Regions from separate parts of the Allobosea sp. TAF32 genome, predicted to be linked through region 1. Evidence: predicted binding sites of a transcription regulator. Region 1 holds the regulator's gene; each other region holds the start of a gene.
What was found. The regulator LexA, encoded in region 1, represses DNA repair genes until DNA is damaged. The targets are predictions, from matches to a motif close to TGTTCNNNNTGTGTTCNG.

Region 1 (7,824 bases):
GTCATCATCGGCGCCCGCGACGAACAGCAATTGCGCGACAATCTCGGCGCCGTCGGCTGGAACCTGACGACCGAGCAGGTCGCGCGGCTCGATGCCGCGAGCGTCCGCACGGCGCCCTACCCCTATTTCCCCTATCGGCGGCAGGAGGCCTTCGCTCGCCTCAATCCACCGGCGGTCTAAAGTCGAGCGCGGCCCGCGCAAAACTTGACCACCCCGCCTCCGAACGTGCATGACCTCAAGCCGTATTCACAGGTCCGGCCATGCGCGTTCTGTTGATCGACAACTACGACAGCTTCACCTGGAACCTGGTCCACCTCATCGGTGGCCTGGGGGCCGAGGTCGATGTCTGGCGCAACGACGCGCTGTCGGTCGAGGAAGCGCTGGGCAGCGAGCATGATGCGATCGTGCTCTCGCCCGGTCCCTGCACACCCAACGAGGCCGGAATCTGCCTCGACGTGGTCCGGCAGGGTGCCGGCCGCAAGCCGATCTTCGGCGTCTGCCTCGGCCTGCAGGCGATGGGGCAGGCCTTCGGCGGTGACGTCGTGCGGGCGCCCGTGCCGATGCACGGCAAGGTTTCGCCGATCCGGCACAAATCACGCGGCCTGTTCCGCGGCATCAACGGGCCGCTGCAGGCGACGCGCTACCACTCCCTCGTGGTCGACCGCGATTCCTGCCCAACCGTCTTCGACATCGAGGCCGAGACCGATGACGGCCTGATCATGGCGCTCTCGCACCGGGAGCTGCCGGTCCACGGCGTCCAGTTCCACCCGGAGAGCATCGCCTCCGAGCATGGCGCGACGATCCTGCGGAATTTCCTCGATCTCGCCCAGCGATGGCGCAGCGAGCACGAAGCCGCCGCCCTGACCCCATCAGCCTGAATTCCGCAGAGATTCCATGGACGACTTCAAACCCTTCATCGCCAAGGTCGCGACCGGAGCGACGCTCTCGCGCGAGGAGGCGCGGGACGCCTTCGACACGATCCTCTCGGGCGAGGTCACCAATGCGCAGTCCGCCGCCTTCCTGATGGCGCTGCGCGTGCGCGGCGAGACGATTGAGGAGATCGCCGGCGCGGTCGGCGCAATGCGCGGCAAGATGCTGCCGGTGAAGGCGCCGGCCGAGGCGATCGACATCGTCGGCACCGGTGGCGATTCCTCCGGCTCCTACAATGTCTCGACGCTGGCCTCGATCATCACCGCCGCCTGCGGCGTGCCCGTCGCCAAGCATGGCAACCGCGCGGCCTCCTCGCGCTCGGGTGCCGCGGACGTGCTGACCGCGCTCGGCGTCAGGGTGGGGCTGGATTCGGCCGGCACGGAGCGCTGCATTGCCGAGGCCGGGGTCGGCTTCATGTTCGCGCCGACGCATCACGCCTCGATGCGCCATGTCGCGCCCGTGCGCACCGAACTCGGCACGCGCACGATCTTCAACCTGCTCGGCCCGCTCTCCAACCCGGCCGGCGTCAAGCGCCAGTTGATCGGCGCCTTCTCCGAGACCTGGCTCGAGCCGATGGTCAAGGTGCTGGCCTCGCTCGGCTCGACCCGCGTCTGGGCCGTGCACGGCTCCGACGGGCTCGACGAGATCACCACCACCGGCCCGACCCGCGTCGTCTCGCTCGATAGCGGCAGGATCGAGAGCTTCACGATCAGCCCCGCCGATGTCGGCCTTGAGCCGGCCAGGCCGGAGGTGCTGCGCGGCGGCACGCCCGAGCAGAACGCGGCTGCGCTGAACGCCGTGCTGGCCGGCGAGAGAACCGGCTTCCGCGACATCGCTGCCTTCAATGCGGCGGCGGCGCTACTGGTCGCCGGCAAGGCCGCGAACCTGAAGGACGGCTTCGCCCAGGCGACGGCGGCCCTCGATTCCGGCAAGGCCAAGGCGACGCTCGACGCCCTGATCAAAGCCTCGAACGCGTGAGGGCGGCATGACCGACATCCTCGCCAAGATCGAAGCCTATAAGCGCCAGGAGATCGCGGCCGCCAAGGCCGCGGTGCCGCAGGCCGAGATCGAACGCCGTGCCCGCGCGGCCGCCAAACCGCGCGGCTTCGCCGATGCGCTCGCCGCCAAGCTCGCGGACGGCAAGCCGGCCCTGATCGCCGAGATCAAGAAGGCCAGCCCGTCCAAGGGGCTGATCCGCGCCGATTTCGACCCGCCTTCGCTCGCCCGCGCCTATGCCGCCGGCGGCGCCGCCTGTCTTTCGGTACTCACCGACGCGCCCTCCTTCCAGGGCCAGCCGGAATTCCTGACACAGGCGCGCGAGGCCTCCGGCCTGCCGGCGCTGCGCAAGGATTTCCTCTACGAGCCCTATCAGGTCTACGAAGCCCGCAGTTGGGGCGCCGACTGCGTCCTGATCATCATGGCCGGCGTAGACGACGACACCGCCCGGGCGCTGAACGAAACCGCTCGCGATCTCGGCATGGACGTGCTCGTCGAAGTGCATGACGACGCCGAGCTCGACCGCGCGCTCAAGCTCGAAAGCCGGCTGCTCGGCATCAACAACCGCGACCTCCGCAGCTTCCACGTCGACCTCGCCGTGACCGAGCGGCTGGCGCCGCGCGTCCCGGCCGACCGCATCATCATCGGCGAGAGCGGCATCTTTGCCCATGCCGACATCGCCCGTCTCAACAAGGCCGGCGTCAACAGCTTCCTCGTCGGCGAGAGCCTGATGCGGCAGGCGGACGTCACAGCGGCGACGCGGACCCTGCTGACCGGCCAGGCTCAAGAGAACGCGGCGTGAGCCGGCTCAGCCATCTCGACGCCCAAGGCCAGGCGCATATGGTCGATGTCGGCGACAAGGCCGAGACGACCCGCACGGCAATAGCCGAGGGCAGCGTCGTGATGGCGCCGGAGACGATCGCGATCGTGCGCGACGGCAACGCCAAGAAGGGCGACGTGCTCGGCACGGCGCGCCTCGCCGGCATCATGGCCGCCAAGCGCACGCATGAGCTGATTCCGCTCTGCCACCCACTGCTGCTCAGCAAGATCGCCGTCGATCTCGAACTGGACGAGGCCTTGCCGGGCGTGCGCGTGCGCGCCGAGGTGAAGATGAAGGGCCAGACCGGCGTCGAGATGGAGGCGCTCACCGCCGTCTCCGTCGCCTGTCTCACAGTCTACGACATGGTCAAGGCGGTCGACCGGGCGATGCGGATCGAGAATATCCGGTTGCTTCACAAATCCGGCGGCCAGTCCGGCGACTACGAGGCGAAAGCCCGCTGATGGCGCTCACCCCGGTCCCCGTCGCGCGCAAGGCGCTGCTCGACAGCGTTCCGGGGCCGATCGGGGCGGAAACCCTGCCGCTCGCGCAATGCGCCTGGCGGGTGCTCGCAGCCGATCTGAAGGCGCTCAGAACTCAGCCGCCCTTCGCCAACTCCGCCATGGATGGCTATGCCGTGCGTGCCGACGACATGGCCGAAGGTGCGACGCTTGCCGTGATCGGCGAATCCGCCGCCGGCCGGGCCTATGAGGGCACGGTTGGACCGGGACAGGCCGTGCGCATCTTCACCGGCGCGCCGATGCCGGAGGGCGCCGACACGATCCTAATGCAGGAAGACGCAGACGGCGTCGGTAGCCCGGAGATCCGCGTGCGGGTGTCGCCGGCCAAGGGCAAATTCCTGCGCGCAGCGGGCCTCGATTTCCACGAAGGCGACGTCCTGCTGAAGGCCGGGCGCGTGCTCGACAGCGCAGCGCTCGGGCTAGCCGCCGCGATGGGACATCCGACGCTGCCAGTCCGGCGCAAGCCGTTGGTCGCGATTCTCGCCACCGGCGACGAACTGGTGGCGCCGGGCGATCCGGTCGGGCGCGACCAGATCGTCGCCTCGAACTCCTTCGCCCTTGCCGCGCTGGTCGAGAAGGCCGGCGGCGCAGTGCTCGATCTCGGCATCGCCCGCGACGACCATGCCGACCTCGCGGCCAAGATCGCTCAGGCGCGCGACGCCGACGCCAACGTGCTGATCACGCTCGGCGGCGCCTCGGTGGGTGCCCACGATCTCGTACAGGAAGCGCTGACGCGGGCCGGGATGTCGCTTGGCTTCTGGAAGATCGCGATGCGACCGGGCAAGCCGATGATGACCGGCCGGCTCGGCCGGATGGTCGTGGTCGGGCTTCCCGGAAACCCGGTCTCCTCGATCGTCTGCGGCCACCTCTTCGTGCTGCCGCTGATCGAAGCCCTGCTCGGCCTGGCCGATGCGGATCGCGATCGCAGCATCCCCGCCCGCCTCGGCCGCGACCTGCCGGGCAATGACGAGCGTGAGGATTATCTGCGCTCGGAGCTGGCGCTGACGCCCGATGGTTGGGTTGCAACGCCTTTCGACCGGCAGGATTCCTCCATGCTCGGCACATTGGCGCGGGCGCAGGCGCTGACGATCCGCCCGGCCCATGCTGCGCCGGCCAGGATAGGCGACCTCTGCCGTATCCTGCCGCTGCTGTAGACAGGCGCCCTCGCGCGAACGGGTTGCGGAACACAAGGCGAACAGTTATGGTGTTCGTGATTTGTTTCGAATCTACGCTTTTCCGGGGCCGGCGGGATCATGCTGACACGCAAGCAACACGAACTCCTGCGCTTCATCCAGGAACGCTTGCGTGAGAGCGGGGTGCCGCCCTCCTTCGACGAGATGAAGGACGCGCTCGATCTGCGCTCGAAATCCGGCATCCACCGGCTGATCATGGCGCTGGAGGAGCGCGGCTTCATCCGCCGCCTGCCCAACCGGGCGCGTGCGCTCGAAGTCATCAAGATGCCCGATGGACTCGGTACGCCGCAGCAGCGGCCGCGTTTCAGCCCTGCGGTCGTCCAGGGCGGGCTCGGCACGCAGCCCAATCTCGGCAAACCCCGCCCCACCGCCGATGAGGACAGCCGTTCCTCCATCGCGATCCCGGTCATGGGCCGCATCGCCGCCGGCACACCGATTTCGGCCATTCAGAACCGCAGCCACACCGTCTCGTTGCCGCCCGACATGCTCGGCTCCGGCGAGCATTACGCGCTCGAAGTGCGCGGTGACTCGATGGTCGAAGCCGGCATCCTCGACGGCGACACCGTCATCATCCGCAAGCAGGACTCGGCCAATACCGGCGATATCGTCGTGGCACTGATCGACGACGAGGAGGCGACACTCAAGCGGCTGCGCAAACGCGGCTCCTCGATCGCGCTCGAAGCCGCCAATCCCGCCTATGAGACGCGTGTGCTTGGGCCGGACCGGGTCAAGATTCAGGGCCGCCTCGTCAATCTGATGCGGCGTTACTGAAGCCGCTCGACCTCGGCTTCGCCATCGGCGGATGCTGGCGGAATGCTGATGCTCGTTGCAGCGGGCGCCGCCAGACGCGGTTCGCGTCGGCGGCTCCACGGCCGATCGGCTGCGCTGGGCTCTGAGATGCGGCTGCTCCATCCCGACGCCGTGCGGTAGAGCGAGGTCGCGCCGTCGCGTGACAGTCCCATTCGCTCGATCAGCCGCGCCTTGCAGGCGCCGCTCCAGGGAATGGCGGTGACGACGAGGTCGGCCCGCAGGCAGTCCTCGATGATCGCCAACCGGTCGCGCGTGTAGGAAACCGTGCGCTTGTCAGCCGTTTGCGCAACACAACCCAGCTGATCGCAAGCGATGCCGGCGCGCAGCGTCGGATCGTCCGGCGAGCGGCTGTCGCCATCGGCACCCAGCCATTGCTGCAGCACGAAGCGGCTGGGCTTGCCGGCGACCGCAAGGCGTCCATCGGGGGCCCGCACAGCAAGCCCCGAGCCGTCGCGTTCGATCAGGATTTCCGGCCGCTCCGGCTTTCCGGCGATGGCGACGCCGAGCACGATGGGGACCGCCGCCAGCCAGCGCCAGGCCGTGGTCCAAAGCGTCAGCCAAAGCAACGCCAGCACGAAGCAGGTCAGCACGACCGGGCTGAAGGCGGCGATCATCACGGTGGAATGGTCGATGCTTGCCACCCAGTGCGCCACCTTGAGCACGACGTCGGACGCCAGCCCCATCAGCGCCCAGGCGGGCCAGTCCAGCCCGAAGGGATAGGCCAGCACGCCGAACACCGCCGCCGGCATGACGAAGAGCGAGACGAAGGGCAGCGCCATCGCGTTGCCGAGCAGGCCGAAAGGATTGAAGGTCTGGAAGTGATAGGCCCCGAAAGGCGCTGTTGCGGCCGTCGCCAGCAAGGTGGTGACGATGATGCCGAGCGCCGCTGCCCAGACCGGCCCGAGCGGCCATGGCAGGCTCGGGGGCGGCTCCGTGCATTTTCGGCTCTCCCAGCGTTCGGCAAAGGCGATCAGGGCCGCAACCGCGCCGAATGACATCTGGAAGCTCGGTCCGAGCAGCGCCTCCGGCTCGCGCAGCAGCACGATCATGGCGGCGAGAGAGAGATTGCGCATGCTCAGTGCAGCACGATCGACGAGGATCGCGCCGAGCATCACCAGCGTCATGATCAGCGAGCGTTCGGTCGCGACGTCACTGCCTGAAAAGATGCAGTAGGCGGTCGCGCCGAGCATCGCCGCGACGGCCGCGATCTTCTTGATCGGCCAGCGCAGCGCGGCAGTCTGGGAGAGCGCCAGCAGGGCGCGCACCAGCCAGAAAATCGTCCCGGCCGCGAGAACCATGTGCAGGCCTGAGATCGAGACGATGTGGTAGATCCCGGCCGCGCGCAGGTCATTGTTCGTCGCCTCGGTGATCAGGCCGCGCTTCCCCGTGACAAGGGCTGCAGCGACCGCCCCGCCCTGCCCGCCGCCCACTTCGGCGATGCGCCGGGTCAACGCGTTGCGGGCCCGGTCGATCGTGACATCGACGGCAAGGCGCGTCGGCATTGGATGCGGCGCGGGCGCCGACGCGATCTTGCCTGCGATACTGCCGACTGCGCCGATGCCGCGGAAGAAGGCATCGCGCCCGAAATCGTAACCGCCCGCCCGAGCTGGCCCCGGTGGAGGCAGGAGCCGCGCCGTCGCCGCGATATGATCCCCCGGAGCGACCGAGCCGGCGCGGATATTGACGCGCACGCGCCTTGGACGCTCCGCGGCCGGCATTCCGGCGAATTCCGTTAACAGCAGGACAATGCGGGCGCCGTTGTCGCGTGCCTCCACGCTCTCGACGAAACCCGTCACCTTGCCGATTCGCGGCCGTTCCAGCATCGGCGCGGCGATATCGGCCGTCCGCCAGACGCCGGCGGCAAAACCCGCGAAGGCGGCGGCCACCGCCAGACAGGCCATCGAGGCGAACCGACGGGTTCGCAGCGCGAACGCGAAGATCGCGCTGAGCGCGAAGCCGGTCAGAGGCGCCCACAAAGCCGGCTCACGATCTGCCGCGAAATAAAGTAGGATGCCGACGCCCGTCGCCACAGGCAGCCATAGGAACGGGCGGCGACGCTCCGCCTCCAATTCGAGCGCCTGACCGAACCGGGCCTGCCAGTGGTTGAACCAGGCTTTGAAGCGAACGGAGATCAGCCAGGGCGCGAGCAGGCGCAAAGGCAAGGCCTCGGCTCGCGCGCCGCGCGGCATGTCCTGCCCCGGCGGCCCCGGCTGCATTCTCCGCCCCTCCCCCGCCGGCGCAGCAATTTGACCGCTTAACCTTTCCGGCCAAGCCATGTTACAGGGCGCGCGCCGGTTGTCATGTCATGACCTGCGCCATTTCCCTGTCTTGCCCCGGGCGGCTCGTGCCGCCCGGCCGGAGTTGCCTTCCATGAGCAATGCCGTCGTCACGCGCTTTGCGCCCTCGCCCACCGGTTTCCTGCATATCGGCGGAGCCCGCACGGCGCTGTTCAACTGGCTCTATGCCCGCCGGCAAGGCGGCAAGATGCTGCTGCGCATCGAGGACACCGACCGCGAACGCTCGACCGACGCAGCCATCGCCGCGATTCTCGACGGGC
Region 2 (7,824 bases), on a different contig from region 1:
CTTGAGCCACTGGAGAAGAACGGACAACCGACCGTTGATGCCGTTCACATTGTAGGTTGCGATCTTCACCGACGGCTCTCCCACACGCGAAACCGGCAATCGTCAAAGGTTCTCGCGCAGGAACGCGTGTGTCCTCAATATTGCATCCAACTCACCAGTGAGAAACCATGTCCATTGGCGTTGAACCGTTCCCCCGCTGCTTTTGACCAATCTCTCGATGGCCCCGGCGGTTAGACACAGGCACCACTCGGTCCGCTTCCCCATGCAGGATGAGCGTAGGGGGCTGCGAGGCTCGCTCCAAGCCCGGCGGCAGGAATCCGAAGAAGTCGACGACAGCTTTAACCCTGCGATCGCGTGCCGCCAGAGCCAGGACCAATGCACCGCCCAGCGAGAAGCCGACAACGGCGAGACGGGCCTGGTGATCGCCGGTGATTGACTCGATCGCTTCCAGCCACACCGGGAACTTGCTCTTGATTTCACCGTAGCGGGCCGATCGCCGGTGGCCTCGAAGTACCGCGGGAGCAGGACGTTGTAGCCGGCCCCCGCGATCATGTTTGCGGCAAACTCATATCGGCCGCTATTCGTCAGGCCGTCTGAGCCATAAAGGAGAATGACGGTGCCTCCAGAGGCACTTGGGCCAAAGCGGTCAACCGCGACGCTCACCTGGGCTGGCCCAGCGACGATGGTCGCGCCGACTCCAGCAACAAAATGGCGTCGGTCCATTACTCGGTCGCCTCAGACCATCTCTCCTTGGCTTCCGCCGCCGGGACGATCAGCTTGATCGTATCGTGCTCGAGGGCAACGACGAGCGCCAGGTCGAGATAGTGGTGGGCTCCGCCCGACCCCGGATCATTCTTCTTCAGCTTGATGAGCTGGCCGCTAAGGGCGTCGACGGTTCCGACATGCTCTCCATCGGATCCAATCACCCCCTGGCCTTCCTTGATTTGCTCAACGAACAGCATCGCTTGGTCTCCTGGCTCGACCTCTCCGAACGGCAACGGAGCATTGGGCACCGAGGTTCCAACACACGTATCGGAACCGTCATCGTGGATGCGGAAGGATTCCGGTGTGTCGATTGCGGCGCTCCTATCGCTACTGAACCTTCGGTTGTGCGGCCCCGCGAGCGATGCCCAAGTGCCTCACCTGATCGATCGTGCTTTTCGGATCGCGGAGGGGGAACGTCGCGTGACCTGCGTGAAACATTCCAGATTCGGGATCCCGTGGTGCCTATGGCAAGGTCGCTGCCGTCGCCGTCGTGGGCAACGAGGATGGAGCCCATCACGTCTCCGCTGAAATCGCTCAGGCATTGTTTGATGTCGGGTTCACCATCGCGGCCGGCGGGCCGACATATTGGGTCGGCGAAGCCAGGGGCAGCATGAATTTCATCGATCTCGACGAGATTTCAGAAACGACCGCCATGACAAACCGGATGCTCGCTCGGAATGCGGCCCACCTCGCTGGACTGCTGAAGCGGCATTCCTATCCGGGGTATTGAGGCAACCCGCGCTGCCTATGGTAGCACCGCCGTCGGCGATCTAAATTTTTACTCGACCAGCTTGGCGCGCCGCTTTCGCCACGTGGTGGAAGTCTGCGGCTTCACAAATACCGAGACGATGTCGGAGCGGCGCTTCCTGAGCCTCGCTTCGATGCGCTCCACGCAATCCTCGATGTCAACGGTCGATCGATCGTCCTTGAATTCAAGGCTCAGCGCCACGACGATCTGATCTGGGCCCAGATGGACTGTCGTCATGCCGTTGACACGCTCGACATCTGGATCTCCGTCGACCGCCGCCCTGATCTCTTCCTGGACGTGGGGCAAAGCCGCTTCCCCGATCAGCAGCGCCTTACTCTCGCGCGCCAGAAGCATTGCCGTCATCGCCAGAATGACGCCGATCAAGATCGACGCCACGCCGTCGAGCTCGGGTCGCTCGAAATAGGCCGCTGCCGTGATGCCGATGAAGGCGATGAACAAGCCGAGCAAGGCTGCGGTATCTTCGAACAGCACCGTGAAGACGCTCGGATCCTTGCTTTGTCGGACCGCGGCGAAGTAGCTCAGCGAGCCCTTGGCGATCTTGAATTCCTTCAACGCAACCCGCCAGGAATAGCCTTCGAACAGGGCCGAGAAAACGAGCACGAGATAGTTCGCGGTCAGGTTCGTCGCCGGATGCGGGGCGATAACATGGGCCACTCCCTCGTAGAGCGATACGCCGGCCCCGACCGCGAAGACTAGGAGCGCAACAACGAAGCTCCAAAAATAGAGCTCGCGGCCGTGGCCGAAGGGATGCGTGAGATCGGGCGGCCGCGCGGCCCGGTTGAGGCCGTAGAGCAAGAGTGCGCCATTGCCGGTATCGACCAGGGAGTGAACGCCCTCCGACAGCATCGCCGAGCTGCCGGTCCAGGCTGCCGCGACGAATTTCGTCGTCGCGATCAGCAGATTTCCTGCCAGCGCTGCATAGATGACTTTCCGTGATCCCGAATGTGTCGCCATCTAGCTCCCCGCCTCAGCGCAACAAGCTGCAGCGGTGGCTGTTCCCTTGACCCGACGCGTGAAATGTATCCCACGAAGGCAAATGATAAGGGCGGGGAGCCCTTGGCCTAGAGCTGCCGACGCATTGCTCTGACGTTTTCGCCTTGTGCAGTCCCGGGCGTTTCCCAGCCAAAGACACTCCGGCCGCCGTATTCCGCAGATCGGCGGCGCTCCTCAGCGACATATTCGACGAGCGTCGGCCCGGTCGTACTACGCTCTAGCCGACGGCTCTCACCGTCCAGCCGCGCAATGGCGGCAAGGCGATCGTCCTGGCCGAGCTTCGCCCGATCGACGGCCGAGCGCAGGACAGCGATGGTCTGGTCGTAGACCTTTGTCGGCACAGCGAAGGGCTGCCGGTCCTTGCCGCCATGGGCGAGAGAGAAGCGCGCTGGATCACTGAAACGGCAGGGCGCGCCATGCAGTACTTCCGCGACCATCGCCAGGGACCGCACCGTGCGCGCGCCGATGCCGGGTACAAGCAGCAGCTCGGAAAAGTCTTCTGGCCCCCGATCTGCCGCGGCAGCCAATGCCCCATGGAGGCGTCGTGTCACGATGTCCTCGGGCCTGACATCGTGGTGGGCGGGCATCACGAGATGCGGGAGGAACAGCTGCGGGGCGTTTTGATCAGGGATGGCGCGCGCCGGCTGCAGCGCCGCCAATTCCCTGACGATCCTGTCCGGTCCCTGATCGCGCAGCATCGTGACCTGCGCTTCGCGGGCGCAGTCAGCGCGCGCATCGGTCAGGTTGACGATGTTGCCGGCGCTGCGCCCCTCTATTGCGGAATGCGGTGTTTCGACGAAGCTGCCAAGGCCCTCGGAATGCCAATGATACCTCCGCGCCAGACCGCCGTCGCCGTTCATGCCCTGCTGCACGACTGTCCAATGGCCGTCATCGGCCACGAAGAATCCGTGCAGATAAAGGTCGAAGCCGTCCTGCACCGCTGCGCTGTCGACCTTGGCGACGAGCCGGCTTGCCTGCGCCAAGGCTGTCCCGTCGAACCCTACCTTCGCGCCAATCTGTTCGAGCTCGGCGGGTGTCCGACGGGAATGATTCCCTCGCCCGCCGCAGACATGCAGCCCCAACTCACCAGCTGGCGGCTTAAGACCCCGTTTCAACGCCCCGATGACGCTGGTCGTAATGCCGGACGAGTGCCAATCCATGCCCATGATCGCGCCGAATGACTGGAACCAGAAGGGATGCGCCAGTCGCTGCAGTAGCTCATCGCGCCCGTATTGCTGGATGATGGCTTCACAGATCACACTACCCAGCCGGGCCATGCGCTCGCCGAGCCAGAGCGGCACACGCCCGTAATGTAGGGGAAGATCGGCACTGCCAGATCGCTTTGTCATAACTCACGGGAACGAAATAAGAACATTTCGATATGTACATCGACCCGTGATCGTTGACCATACCGAGCGAACGGCGTTGGAACTTAGAGCGGTTCACTTCGTTCAAGCGAGCACCCCGAGGGCGCGGAAAGCCGCTCGACCCTCGGAAATCCTCCTAGGATTCGCGGGTGCGACATCCCCGAGCCTTCAGCTCCGTTTTGAGGATTTGGCGCGGTTCTCGTAGCTGGCGTTCCCCAGCCCCGTTCCGATCGTGACTACGCCCCAGTTTTTGACGTCCTGCATGAATGGCATTTCGCTCAGGCCTTGAATGACCGCGTCGTTATGCATGGTGACCATCGTTTCGTGCTCGCCAATGGTCGGCACCGTTTCGCGAACGCTGTCGATTAGGTTGAAACGACTGCTTTCCCAGTTGCCTGGCAAGTTCTGCGCCCCGCGGTCGATGCTGCCGTCGGGCTGGATGATGCCGGGACACCCAATGCCGATAAAGGGTGCGACCTTGAGGGCTGCTTTCTCCGCGGCCTCGATTTGACTTCTAATCATCTCGCCAAGGCGCTCGACCGCCTCGTCGCGATTGGTCGTGTCGTCGGCGTGCCGCCACAACTCAAAGGTCGCAACCTTCGCTTTGCTGAGATCTATCGCCTTCGTCTGTCGAAGCTCGACGATCCCGGCCCGAATGTTCGATCCTCCGATGTCGACCGCCACCAGGCTGTCGAAGGCCTCGAACATCCATTTTGGAGCGATATGAGCATTGCCCAGTAGACCCGCCTCATCCGGGTCGTGACGGATCGGCACCAACTCAACCGGATGCTGCTCCGTGCGCAGGATGATCCCGGCCCGTCCTATGGCCAGCTCGCCGACGCGGCTCTGGCGAAAGCCTCCCCCTACGACGATGCGCTCAACTGCCGACCAAGCCTTGAAGCGACAGAAGCGACGGACGACCGATGCCAGGGCCTCCGCGTACTTCTCGATCGCACTGTGAACCAGCGCTGCCGCCTCGGCATCGTCGCCCGCCAGGATCGCGTCGAGATCCTTCTTCTTTAGCTCATCACTCGGCTTATCGATCGGGTCCTCGCCGGTCTCCCGGAATGCCGCTCGTAACTCCTCGAGATGCTCAAAGATCGCTCCGCGCCTTGCCTTGTCTCCGACGAAGCCGTCCTCGTCACGGGCTTCCAGATTGTAGCTTGTGACAATGACCGAGGGCAGCTGAGCGGCCCCGTTGCGACCGTCCGCCGGGGTCGACTTCGTACTTTTTGCCATGAGAGCCTCGTCGGTGAGACAAACTCAACCCGTCAGGAGGAGCGGGGTTCCAACGCAGATCGGCCGCCCCATAGTGAACACATTCGGGATCAGGGTCGGCCCCTTTCCCGCGGCATGAACCCGATCGGGCACATGTACGCTGGGTGCTCACGAGAAGCACCGTCACGTTCCTGATCGGGTACGGGCCGAATCTGTGACGTCTGCGGATTCGAATGAAATCCGACCGCGATAGACGGGGCGCTCACCCGCCTGGACCAACATCGTTATTTCGCAATTGTCGGTTTCGGTCAGCGCATCGTGGGCAGCTTCAGCGAACGCCGTCCGAGCTTCCTGCCGAGCAGCCTTGTCGTCCGGAAGATCCAAATCGACGAAGTGCGATCCACCGCTATTCGTGATGAAACGGTACATAGGCATGGGAAGAATCCTGAGGAAGTCACTCCTCCAATCGCAGCGGCCCGGCCCTGGTTCCCCAAAATGACAACCTGGACAAGAGAACCGAAGCGATGCAGGCCGGCGGATAGCCGACCTGCCTGACGTTCTACTGTGCACCGTTTTCAGATCACGGGACGCTGATAGGGATCTGCGGTCTCGTCGAAGCGGCTCCAGCCGCCAGCGCGATACTCGGCTAGGCGCTCATCACGATTGATCGGCGTGGCACCATCTAGAATCGCCTCAATCGCAGGCACCTGTTCCTCGGCGGCGCGAACAGACACGACCGATCCGCCGCGGCGGACGGTCTCGGCGTAATAGTTCGCTTCCTCTTCGCTGTGGCCGGCGCTCGTCAGTGCGCCGACGATGCCGCCGGCGGCGCCGCCGACGGCCGCGCCCGCAGCGGTAGACGCCAGCCAGCCAGCCGCGACCACCGGCCCGATGCCGGGAATGGCGAGCAGCCCGATACCTGCAAGCAGGCCTGCGGCGCCACCCAGCACGGCACCGATGCCTGCGCCTTCGCCAGCATTGCTATCGTCGGCCTTTTGATGGCGGCCGATGAGGCTGATGTCTGAGGAGTTCACACCGGCGGCTTCGAGCTGGCCGACGACGGCGCGAGCGGCCTCGTAGCTGTCATAGGAACGGGTCAGGGTCTGGGTCATGATTCGTTTCTCCTATGATTAGTTGCGGGTGATATTGCCGCGATAGTCGACCGAGACACTGACCGTGGCGCCGCTATGGGTCGCGCTGCCCTTCCAGACGCCGTTGTCGTCCTTCTTGAGTTCGCTGATGTTGGTGTAGCCATTCGCCTCGAGGCGGCTCTTGGCCTGGCCTTCGGTGAAGCTGTTGGCTCCCGGCAGCGGCGCATTCTTGTCGGCATCCGCCTTCGGTGCCGGCATGGGCGAGGTGGTCGAGGTCTGGGCATACGCGCCGAACGGCGCCGTCGCCGCCAGGATGGTGAGTATGATCAGCTGCTTTCTCATTGGAGAAGCCCCCTAACTGGACGCGGCCTAGGCCGCAGGATGCCTCTCGAACCGCTGGGCCGTCGTTTCTGTTCCCGAGCGCATTGTGCGGCGGAACGAAGCCGGCAGCAGGCTGTTGTTCCCGCGCTCTCCGGGAACAACGCCATGACCAGTCTCTCCGAAATGCCGTCCCCGCCTCCCGCGAAGCGGTCGATTTCATGGAAAGGATGGCGAGGCGCTGCTGTCTTCAAGCAGCTCGGGCCCGGACTCATAACCGGTGCGGCCGACGATGACCCCTCGGGGATCGCGACCTATTCGCAAGCCGGAGCGCAGTTCGGCTACAACATGCTCTGGACGATGGCGTTGACCTATCCCCTGATGTCTGCCGTGCAGCTCGTTAGCGCCCAGATAGGTCGCGTCACCGGCTGCGGCCTGGCGCAGAACCTCAAGAAGGTCATGCCGAAATGGGCGGTGCTCGGCCTGGTCGGCCTGCTTTTCATCGCTAACACCATCAACATCGGCGCGAACTTGGCCGCCATGGGTGCGGCCGGCTCGCTCGCCATTGGCGGCCCGAGCGCGCTTTACACCGTCGTGCTGGCCAGCATTTCGCTCACATTGCAGCTCTTCATTTCCTACGAGACCTACGCCAATTACCTCAAATGGCTGACGCTGGTGCTGCTCGCCTACGTCGCCGTGATCTTTATCGTGAAGATCGACTGGCCCGCGGTCGGGGCAGGCTTCGTCATGCCCAAGCTGACGCTGTCCGGAGACACCGTGACGATGGTGGTCGCGATCTTCGGCACGACCATCAGCCCCTACCTCCTGTTCTGGCAAAGCAGCCAGGAGGTCGAGGAGATCGACCGCAAGGATGAGGACAAGCCCCTGAAGAAAGCACCTGAGCAAGCGGATCGTCAGTTTCAACGGATCCGTCTGGACACATTTGTCGGGATGGCGGTGTCGAACCTCGTCGCGATCGCCATCATCATCAGCACGGCGGCGACGCTGCATGCCAGCGGGAAGACCGAGATCGGAAGCGCGGCCGACGCGGCAGAAGCGCTTCGGCCGATCGCCGGTGATTTCGCCTTCGAGCTCTTCAGCCTCGGCATCATCGGCACGGGCTTGCTCTCATTGCCGGTACTCGCAGGCTCGGTCGCGTATGCATTCGGTGAAGCGCAGGGCTGGAAATGCGGCCTGGAAAACAAGCCTTGGGAAGCCGTCGGCTTCTACTCGGTCATAGCAGCAGCCACCCTCCTCGGCGTGGGTCTCGGCTTTACGCCGATCGATCCGATGAAGGCGTTGT
Region 3 (7,824 bases), on a different contig from region 1:
CGCCCCGGTTTTTTGTTGGAGAATGGCGAGCCGCCCCCGTTCGTTGTGAGTATGTCAACGTTGGAGAGGCTATAGCCGCCCGGTTGAAGCCGCAGCGGCCTGCCGGCGACAGGGTACGGCATCGATTGGATCACCGATCGATGCGCCGGTGAAGCTGACTGAACGGTAGAGTTGTTGGGTCGCGACGACGACATCGCTGAAGGCGCGATATCCTGGCGTGTGTTGTGCCTCGCTGTCGAAGTGTTTGGTGGACGCGTCGGTATACGGGTGCCGGAAGGGGCGGGATAAGTCATGGGTGCGCTGTTTCGAATCCGGGATCTGGCGATCAAGGCCCTCGTGCGGCGGCAATGGGGTGAGCTGCGCCGTCATTCTCCCCGGCTTGCGGTCATCCCGCATGAACATGTCGGGCTTGCCGTCCTCACCAACGGCCTGTACGAGCGCGAGGAGCTCGCCTGCCTGACGGAACTGATCCGGAACCTTGCTCTGGGCGAAGGCATCTGCCTCGATATCGGCGCCAATATCGGCAATCATGCAGTGGTCTGGTCAGGTCTCTTCGACAGCGTCGTCTGCTTCGAACCCAACCCGCAGATGAGCGCTGTCCTGCGCGCGAACCTGGCCCTCAACCATTGCACCAATGTCCAGGTGGCCGAGGTTGGGCTGGGGCCGGAAGACGCCGAACTCCCTTTCTCCTTCCACGAGGAAGGCAATGACGGCACCGGCACCTTCGCGAAGGGGAACGGCGACAGGAGCTTGCCTGTGCGCCACGGAGACCGCCTTGTCACGGAGCTTGGCCTGGATGGGCGCGCGATCACCTTCGTGAAATGCGACGTCGAGGGCTTCGAGCACTCAGTCTTCCAGGGCTTGTCCGAAACCCTTGCGCGGCATCGGCCCGTGATCGCCTTCGAAAGCAATTCGGCAGAGCTCGGCGCGTCGAGCTGGAACGTCCTGCGCAGCCTTGGGTACGACCGCCTCTACATGCTCAGGCATACCGCTCACACGGCCTCGCCGCTCACGCGAGAGTTCGTGCGGCTATTCCAGGGGCACGAGTGCCGGATCGAACCTATCGACGCCCCTCCTGCCTTTTCCGCCAATCTGCTTGCGGCCGCACGGCCATTGACCTGAAACAAGCCTACGCCGTCGCAGCAAAGGCAGCCCGATAGCTGGCGCGCAGCGCCTCGACATGACGACCGAGCACCGGCGGCTCTGCCCAGAAGGCCTGATGAGCCGCTCGCCCGAGACGTGACGCGAAAGCGTCGTCGCGCAAGGCAATGAGAGCTTCGGTCAACGCTCCGGCTTCGACGGCGGGGAGAACAAGGCCGTCGATTCCATCACGCACACGACCGGCGGCGCCGATCGTGCGCGGCACGATGGGCGGGACACCCTGCGCCATCGCCTCGCCCACGGTCAGCGGCCCTGTCTCATACCAGAGCGATGGCACCACCAGGCAGCGGGCGGCGCGGAGTTCGGCGAGGACCGCATAGGAATCGAGCCAACCGGTGATCTCGGCATCCGGGTTGAGGCCAGCGACCGCAGCCTTGATCTCATCGTCCCCATCACCCACGAACCGTAAGGCAACGCCGGCTTCGCGAGCCGCCTGCGCCAGGACCAGAATGCCCTTCTCCTGGGTAAGCCGGCCGACGAAGGTGGCATGACGGCTTTTGGCCACGTCCGCAGGCGCGTGCGGCGTCGCGTTCATCATGTTTTCGATCACAACATGCCGTGCCGTGCGTGGCAGGAACGGCTCGGCGACGTCGCGAGCAAACGCGCTGACATGAATGAAGAGCGGCCTTTGCAAACCCCGCAGCGCCTTGTCCGAACGCCATTGCCGGGCGACGCGGACCAGCTTGTGGATATAGGAGGCGCGATCGCAATTGGCGGTGACGCAACCGATCGACATCGGCCTCCTCCGACAGGGCGCTCCGGCCTTGAAGTCGAAATAGCCGCCGACCGGACAGAACGAGAAGTAGTCATGCATCGTGATCGCGACCGGCATCCCGCTCTCGCCCGCAGCGGCGATGGCAGCCGGGCTGAAGGCCTTGGTCCATTGGTGGAGATGGACGAGAGTCTCGCCGCGGGGCTGCTTCGCAAGCAATTCGCTCAGGAAGGCATGCGCCCGGGCGTTCCAGATGCCCTGGCGCGCGGCTGCGACCTTGCTGCCGACCTGCCAGACCTCCTCACCGGCGAAATGCGCGACATCGATCAGCGGGTGATCGAGACGGTCTGAAACCGGACCGATCGCGTAGGCGAAGACGACTTCGACGCCGGCCTCGGCCAAGCCGCGGGCGCTCTCGATTGCCACCTTGGCGGCGCCGCCGTTGATCCAGCCGAAATCGCTGACGATGACCACGCGCATGAAGAACTCCAGAGATCATTCCAGCGGCAAGGATGGCGGGAGCCTCGGCGTGGCGCGAGCAGGCTTGTCCGGCCAGGCGGTCTCAACGAGCGATCCAGCGGACAAGGATGAGCAAGGGGTAGGCGCTCATGACGAGCGCGATGGCGAGCGCGGCACAGGTCGCGAGCATGAGGTTGCCCGCGAACCAGATCGTGCAGAGCCAGGACAGTGCGAGCGCGGTGCCCGACAGGGCGATCGGCGGCCAAGGCATGGCGAAGGACTCCCGGCGCAGCATGAACCATCCGAGCGCCAGCGCCGCGGCGGCGCCGGCGGCAGCGCCGGCAACGATCGCCGTGTCGGTGCCGGCAAGGAACCACGCCACGCCGAGCGCGCCCGCACAGGTCAAAACGCAGTCGAGAGCTGCGAGCCCCAGGATGGCGGTCAAGCGGCGTTGCAGATGCACGGGCGCCGGCAGCACGGTCTGGGCGAGTGCCCGCAGCATCGCCATCAGCATGACGAAAGGCGCGGTCCGCAGGAAGGCCTCGCGCAGCCCCACGGGAATGACGAGCTGGGTGGCGAGGCCGAGCACGGCGATGATTCCAGCGGCTCCGATCAGCGAGAGGCCCACCAGCAGCGCGTAATAGCGGCCCAGTTCGGCCTGCATCGCCTTGGGATCGCCCTTGCGATCGAACTGGGCGACCAGTTCGGGAAAGCGGATCGCCTGAAGCGACGAGGTGATCATGATGAAGGGCCGCTGCAACAGATCGAGCGCCAACATGGGCCCCGCAGCGGCCTGGCCGAGCGAGCCGAGCAAGACGGTCTTGAGAGCGAGCGGCATGAGCAGGGTCGCGACGCCGGCGCCGGCCGTGATCCCGCCATAGACCAGATGCCGCGTGGCGATATCGGCCTGCCAATGCATGGCAAGAGGCATCACCCGGCGCGACCGGGCCCAGGCGATGACGCAGTAGATGATGTTTCCGGCCAGCACCCCGGCCAGCACATGGGCGAAATCGGGGCTGATCGCAGCGCCGGCGATCGTTGCCGCGGCCAGGATCGTCGCGCGTGCACCCTGGAGCCAGGAGAACAGCCTGAACTCCTGCCGGAAACGCAGCATGGTCAGGTGCAGTTCGCCCGCACCCTGCAGGATCGCCGCCATCGCGCCGAGCAATCCCAGCCAGACCGGAGCGCCGAGGAGCGGGGCAAGGAAGGCTGCGAGCAGGCAGAGGCCCGCGCTTCCCGCGAGCTCGACCATGATGACTCCGCGCTCGGCCTGTTCGCTGGTCTTGTCCGGGCCCGGATAGAAGCGGCTGGAGGCGGCGCGGATCCAGTGGAAAAACGCGATATCGGCAAACTGCACGATGGAGGCGAAGAGCGAGTAGGCAGCGTAGTCCGACGCCGGCAGCAGATTGGAGACGACGATGAGGAGGCCGAAAGCCAGGAGCGATTGATAGAAATACGCGCCCAATGCGGTGATCTTGGCCATCAGGCGGCCACTCCGCCTGCGATGCGCGCGGCGGAGCCATCTTGAGTCCCGCCGAAACCGATACCGGAAGCCATGGAAATTCTACCCTCCGGCCAAAGGCCTTAGGGCAAAAAGGTTGATACTTCCGCGCTGTCCGCCTGAAGGATCAGTAGAAATGAAGGGCCGTCAGGCCGGCCGATGCAGCAATCGCCGCGAGCCACCACAACCAGCGGCCCGCATGGCTTTCGGCCTGGGTCAGCGGCGCGCCGATGACGTCCTCATGCCCGAAGCTCTCACCCGCAAGCCGCGCGGCACGCTGCAGCCCTGCGATTCCCGTAACCGGCACTGAGCGACGCGACACCACGGCCATTTCTTCCCCCTGCCCCGATCATAGCTCATTGCGGCTGTCCGCATAGGCCCGATCTGTTTCCGATCCTCGACGGCGATGGTTAACGCAGACTGAACGCGTCCAGTTCCGATGCCCCTTGTGCCAGGGCAACGTCACATGCCGATGACGACCGGTGCACCGTTCCAACGAGAGAGTTCCGATGTCTCGGGGGACTGTCTATAAGCGGAGCGACGAGGCGCGACGCCCGACGCCGCTGCCGAGCCGGATCGAACTCCGGATGAAACAAGCACATCGCAAAATCCGTCCTTCATGCACTAGAATTGGACGGAACGAATCAGGAAACGTTAGGCAGTGATGGACGAGAACGGCGATCTTTTCGGTGGGGAGCCGGAGCGGCCTCGCGCGGCTGATCCCAAGCCGGAAGCGCGCTCGCCGGCCGCGGCTCCGAAGGCGCCCGCGCCCGCAGGAAACGGCGCGCGCAACGGCACTCTTTCCGAGACCGGCTATGACGCTTCCGCAATCGAAGTGCTCGAGGGGCTGGAGCCCGTCCGGCGCCGGCCCGGCATGTATATCGGCGGCACCGATGAGCGCGCCCTGCACCACCTCTTCGCCGAGGTGATCGACAACGCCATGGACGAGGCGGTGGCGGGACACGCCACCTTCATCGATGTCGAGCTGTTCGAGGACGGCTCCATCGCGGTGACGGACAATGGCCGCGGCATCCCGGTCGATCCTCATCCGAAATTCCCGGGCAAGTCCGCGCTCGAAGTCATCATGACGATACTGCATGCCGGCGGAAAATTCGATTCCAAGGCCTATGAGACTTCGGGCGGCCTGCACGGCGTCGGCGTCTCCGTCGTTAATGCCTTGTCCGACCGGCTCGAGGTCGAGGTCGCGCGCGGCAAGACGCTCTACCGCCAGATCTTCTCGCGTGGCCTGCCGCAGGGGCCGCTGGAGACGGTCGGCGCCGTCGCCAACCGGCGCGGCACCAAGGTGCGCTTCCATCCCGATCCTCAGATCTTCGGCGAGGGCGCGCATTTCTCGCCGGCCCGCCTGTTCCGCATGGCGCGTTCCAAAGCCTATCTCTTCGGAGGCGTCGAGATCCGCTGGACCTGCGCGCCGTCGCTGCTGAAGCCGGAAGGCGATGTCGCGGCGGAGGCCGTGTTCCGTTTCCCCGGGGGCCTGCGCGACTATCTCGGCCGCGAGATCGAGGGCAAGGACCTCGTCGCCGAGCCGATTTTCTCCGGCAAGATCACCAAGGAAGGCGGCCACGGCTCGCTTGAATGGGCGGTGGCCTGGCTCGCGACCGGCGAGGACGGCTTCTCCTCCTCCTATTGCAACACGATCCCGACGCCCGAAGGCGGCACCCATGAGCAGGGCCTGCGCATCGCCTTGCTGCGCGGACTGCGGGACCATGCCGAGCGCATCGGCCAGTCCAAGCGCATGGCGCAGGTCACCTCCGACGACGTGATGGCGACCTGCGCGGCCATGCTTTCGGTCTTCATCCGCGAGCCGGAATTCCAGGGCCAGACCAAGGATAAGCTGGCGACGCAGGAAGCCTCCCGCATCGTAGAGGGCGCCGTTCGCGACGCTTTCGACCACTGGCTTGCGGCCGCGCCGCAGCAGGCGCTGCGCCTGCTGGACTGGTCGGTGGACCGCGCCGAGGAGCGGCTGCGCCGGCGCCTCGAAAAAGAGGTCTCGCGCAAGACCGCGACGCGGAAGCTCCGCCTGCCCGGCAAGCTCGCCGACTGCTCCAATGCCGGCGCGGCTGGTTCCGAACTCTTCATCGTCGAGGGCGACTCGGCCGGCGGCTCCGCCAAGCAGGCGCGCAACCGTTCCAACCAGGCGATCCTGCCGCTGCGCGGCAAAATCCTCAACGTTGCCAATGCGACGCGCGAGAAGCTTCACGCAAACCAGCAACTCGCCGACCTGATCCTGGCGCTGGGATGCGGTATCGGCACGCAATTCCGCGAGGACGATCTTCGCTACGAGAAGGTCATCGTGATGACGGACGCGGACGTCGACGGCGCCCATATCGCCTCGCTGCTCGTCACCTTCTTCTGGCGCCAGATGCCGCGCCTGATCGAGAAGGGCCATCTCTACCTCGCCGTCCCGCCGCTCTACCGGCTCCAGCATGGCGGCAAGAGCATCTATGCCCGCAACGATGCTCATAAGGACGAACTGCTGGAGACGGCGTTCAAAGGCAAAAAGCCGGAGATCTCGCGATTCAAGGGCCTCGGCGAGATGATGCCGGCCCAGCTCAAGGAAACCACCATGGATCCGAGCAAGCGCATCCTGCTCAAGGTCATGGTGGACCACGAGGCGAAGGAAGAAACCTCCGATACGGTCGAGCGGCTGATGGGCAACAAGCCGGAAGCACGCTTCACCTTCATCCAGGAACGCGCTGCCTTCGCCGGGGAGCTGATCGACCTGTGAGGAGCGAGCCCACCAACTCTGGGGGGCTGGGCTTCACGGCCGCCGGGCTGTCCGACGCGGCCGTTGCAGGCAGGGTTCGCGCATGCCGAACCCGCCTCACCCTACCGAATGCCATGACCGCAAGCACCGGACCGCGCCGGGCGACTGGCCGCTGACCCTATGGCCGAGCCTTCTCCACCTCCATCTCGACGCGACGGCGATCTGGCGGCAGCCGCCGGGAGCGCCTCCTGGGACGATATCCGGATCTTTCACGCCATCGCCGTCGGCGGGTCGATGGCCGTGGCGGCGGCGCAGCTCGGGCTGAGCGAAGCCACCGTCGCGCGCCGGCTCAAGGCGCTCGAACGCGACCTCGGCCTTCAGCTTTTCACGCGCGAAGCCAATCGCCTCGCCCCGACGGCGATCGGACAGGGGCTTGCCGCTGAAGCCGGCGAGATCGAGGCTGCCGCCCGCCGCTTCGCGATCCGCGCAGAGGCTGCGAAGCCGCTCGCCAATGCTCCGGTGCGCGTGACCGCGACGACGTCGATCAGCCTCCTCCTGACCATGCATGCGACCGCGATCTCGGCCGCGGCCGGCGGCGTCGAGATCGTCATCATCAGCACGCGCAGCAGGCTCGACCTTGCCCGCGGCGAGGCCGATATCGCGCTGCGCATGAGCAAGCCGCCGACCGAGCCGGGCCACTACGCCCAGAAGCTCGGCCGGTTGATGCAGGCGCTCTATATCCGACAGGACGTCGATCCGGCCACGGCCCCGATCATCTCGGTCAACCGCGAGACTTCGTCCCGGATCGACGACTATATCATGACCTATGCCGCGGGCCGGCCGATCGCAGCGCGCGTCGGCGACTCGGCGGCGCGCTACGAAAGCATCCGTTCCGCCGGCGCCCTGTCGATGGCGCCCTGCTTCATGGGCGATGCGGATTCGACACTGCGCCGGCTGGAGCCGCCGCCGGAGCGGACCGGCGACGACATCTATCTGGTCTCGCATGAGATCTCGCGCAGCCGGCCCGGCGTCGTCGCCGTCCTCGGCGCGCTGCGCAAGCTTTTCCGCGAGCAGCGATCGCTCCTGGCGGGCGATACGATCAAGCCGGTGGGGATCACTCAAATCGAGCGGTTCCCGGCAAGAACCGGCTAACCAAGCTTTTACGGCTCTTCCGTAAGGTCGTCTGCGGTTCTCGTGAGGTCACGAGACGCGGAGAGTGCGCCATGCGCCTGATCGAACTGTTCTGGAAGAACGACCGCGGCACGG

Region 2: the regulator LexA is predicted to act here: its motif matches at 3,884-3,901, upstream of AB4Z16_RS25735 (DUF763 domain-containing protein).
Region 3: the regulator LexA is predicted to act here: its motif matches at 4,469-4,486, upstream of parE (DNA topoisomerase IV subunit B).

Annotation. Positions count from the first base shown of each region.
Region 1 covers NZ_JBFRDM010000008.1:43,897-51,720, forward strand. The annotation lists gene AB4Z16_RS17300 (aldo/keto reductase) at 1-180, shown strand, start outside; gene AB4Z16_RS17305 (anthranilate synthase component II) at 261-878, shown strand; gene trpD (anthranilate phosphoribosyltransferase) at 895-1,908, shown strand; gene trpC (indole-3-glycerol phosphate synthase TrpC) at 1,916-2,728, shown strand; gene moaC (cyclic pyranopterin monophosphate synthase MoaC) at 2,725-3,207, shown strand; gene AB4Z16_RS17325 (molybdopterin molybdotransferase MoeA) at 3,207-4,418, shown strand; gene lexA (transcriptional repressor LexA) at 4,518-5,228, shown strand; gene AB4Z16_RS17335 (ComEC/Rec2 family competence protein) at 5,222-7,483, opposite strand; gene gltX (glutamate--tRNA ligase) at 7,638-7,824, shown strand, end outside.
Region 2 covers NZ_JBFRDM010000013.1:156,303-164,126, forward strand. The annotation lists gene xth (exodeoxyribonuclease III) at 1-69, opposite strand, end outside; partial or broken gene AB4Z16_RS25715 (dienelactone hydrolase family protein) at 152-484, opposite strand; gene AB4Z16_RS25720 (DUF2171 domain-containing protein) at 723-962, opposite strand; partial or broken gene AB4Z16_RS25725 (flavodoxin family protein) at 1,208-1,495, shown strand; gene AB4Z16_RS25730 (cation diffusion facilitator family transporter) at 1,544-2,488, opposite strand; gene AB4Z16_RS25735 (DUF763 domain-containing protein) at 2,596-3,876, opposite strand; gene AB4Z16_RS25740 (ROK family protein) at 4,063-5,133, opposite strand; gene AB4Z16_RS25745 (DUF6894 family protein) at 5,296-5,547, opposite strand; gene AB4Z16_RS25750 (hypothetical protein) at 5,688-6,224, opposite strand; gene AB4Z16_RS25755 (PepSY domain-containing protein) at 6,243-6,545, opposite strand; gene AB4Z16_RS25760 (Nramp family divalent metal transporter) at 6,690-7,824, shown strand, end outside.
Region 3 covers NZ_JBFRDM010000009.1:399,564-407,387, forward strand. The annotation lists gene AB4Z16_RS21735 (FkbM family methyltransferase) at 292-1,122, shown strand; gene AB4Z16_RS21740 (glycosyltransferase family 4 protein) at 1,130-2,353, opposite strand; gene AB4Z16_RS21745 (hypothetical protein) at 2,436-3,815, opposite strand; gene AB4Z16_RS21750 (hypothetical protein) at 3,961-4,164, opposite strand; gene parE (DNA topoisomerase IV subunit B) at 4,498-6,579, shown strand; gene AB4Z16_RS21760 (LysR family transcriptional regulator) at 6,739-7,710, shown strand; gene AB4Z16_RS21765 (hypothetical protein) at 7,782-7,824, shown strand, end outside.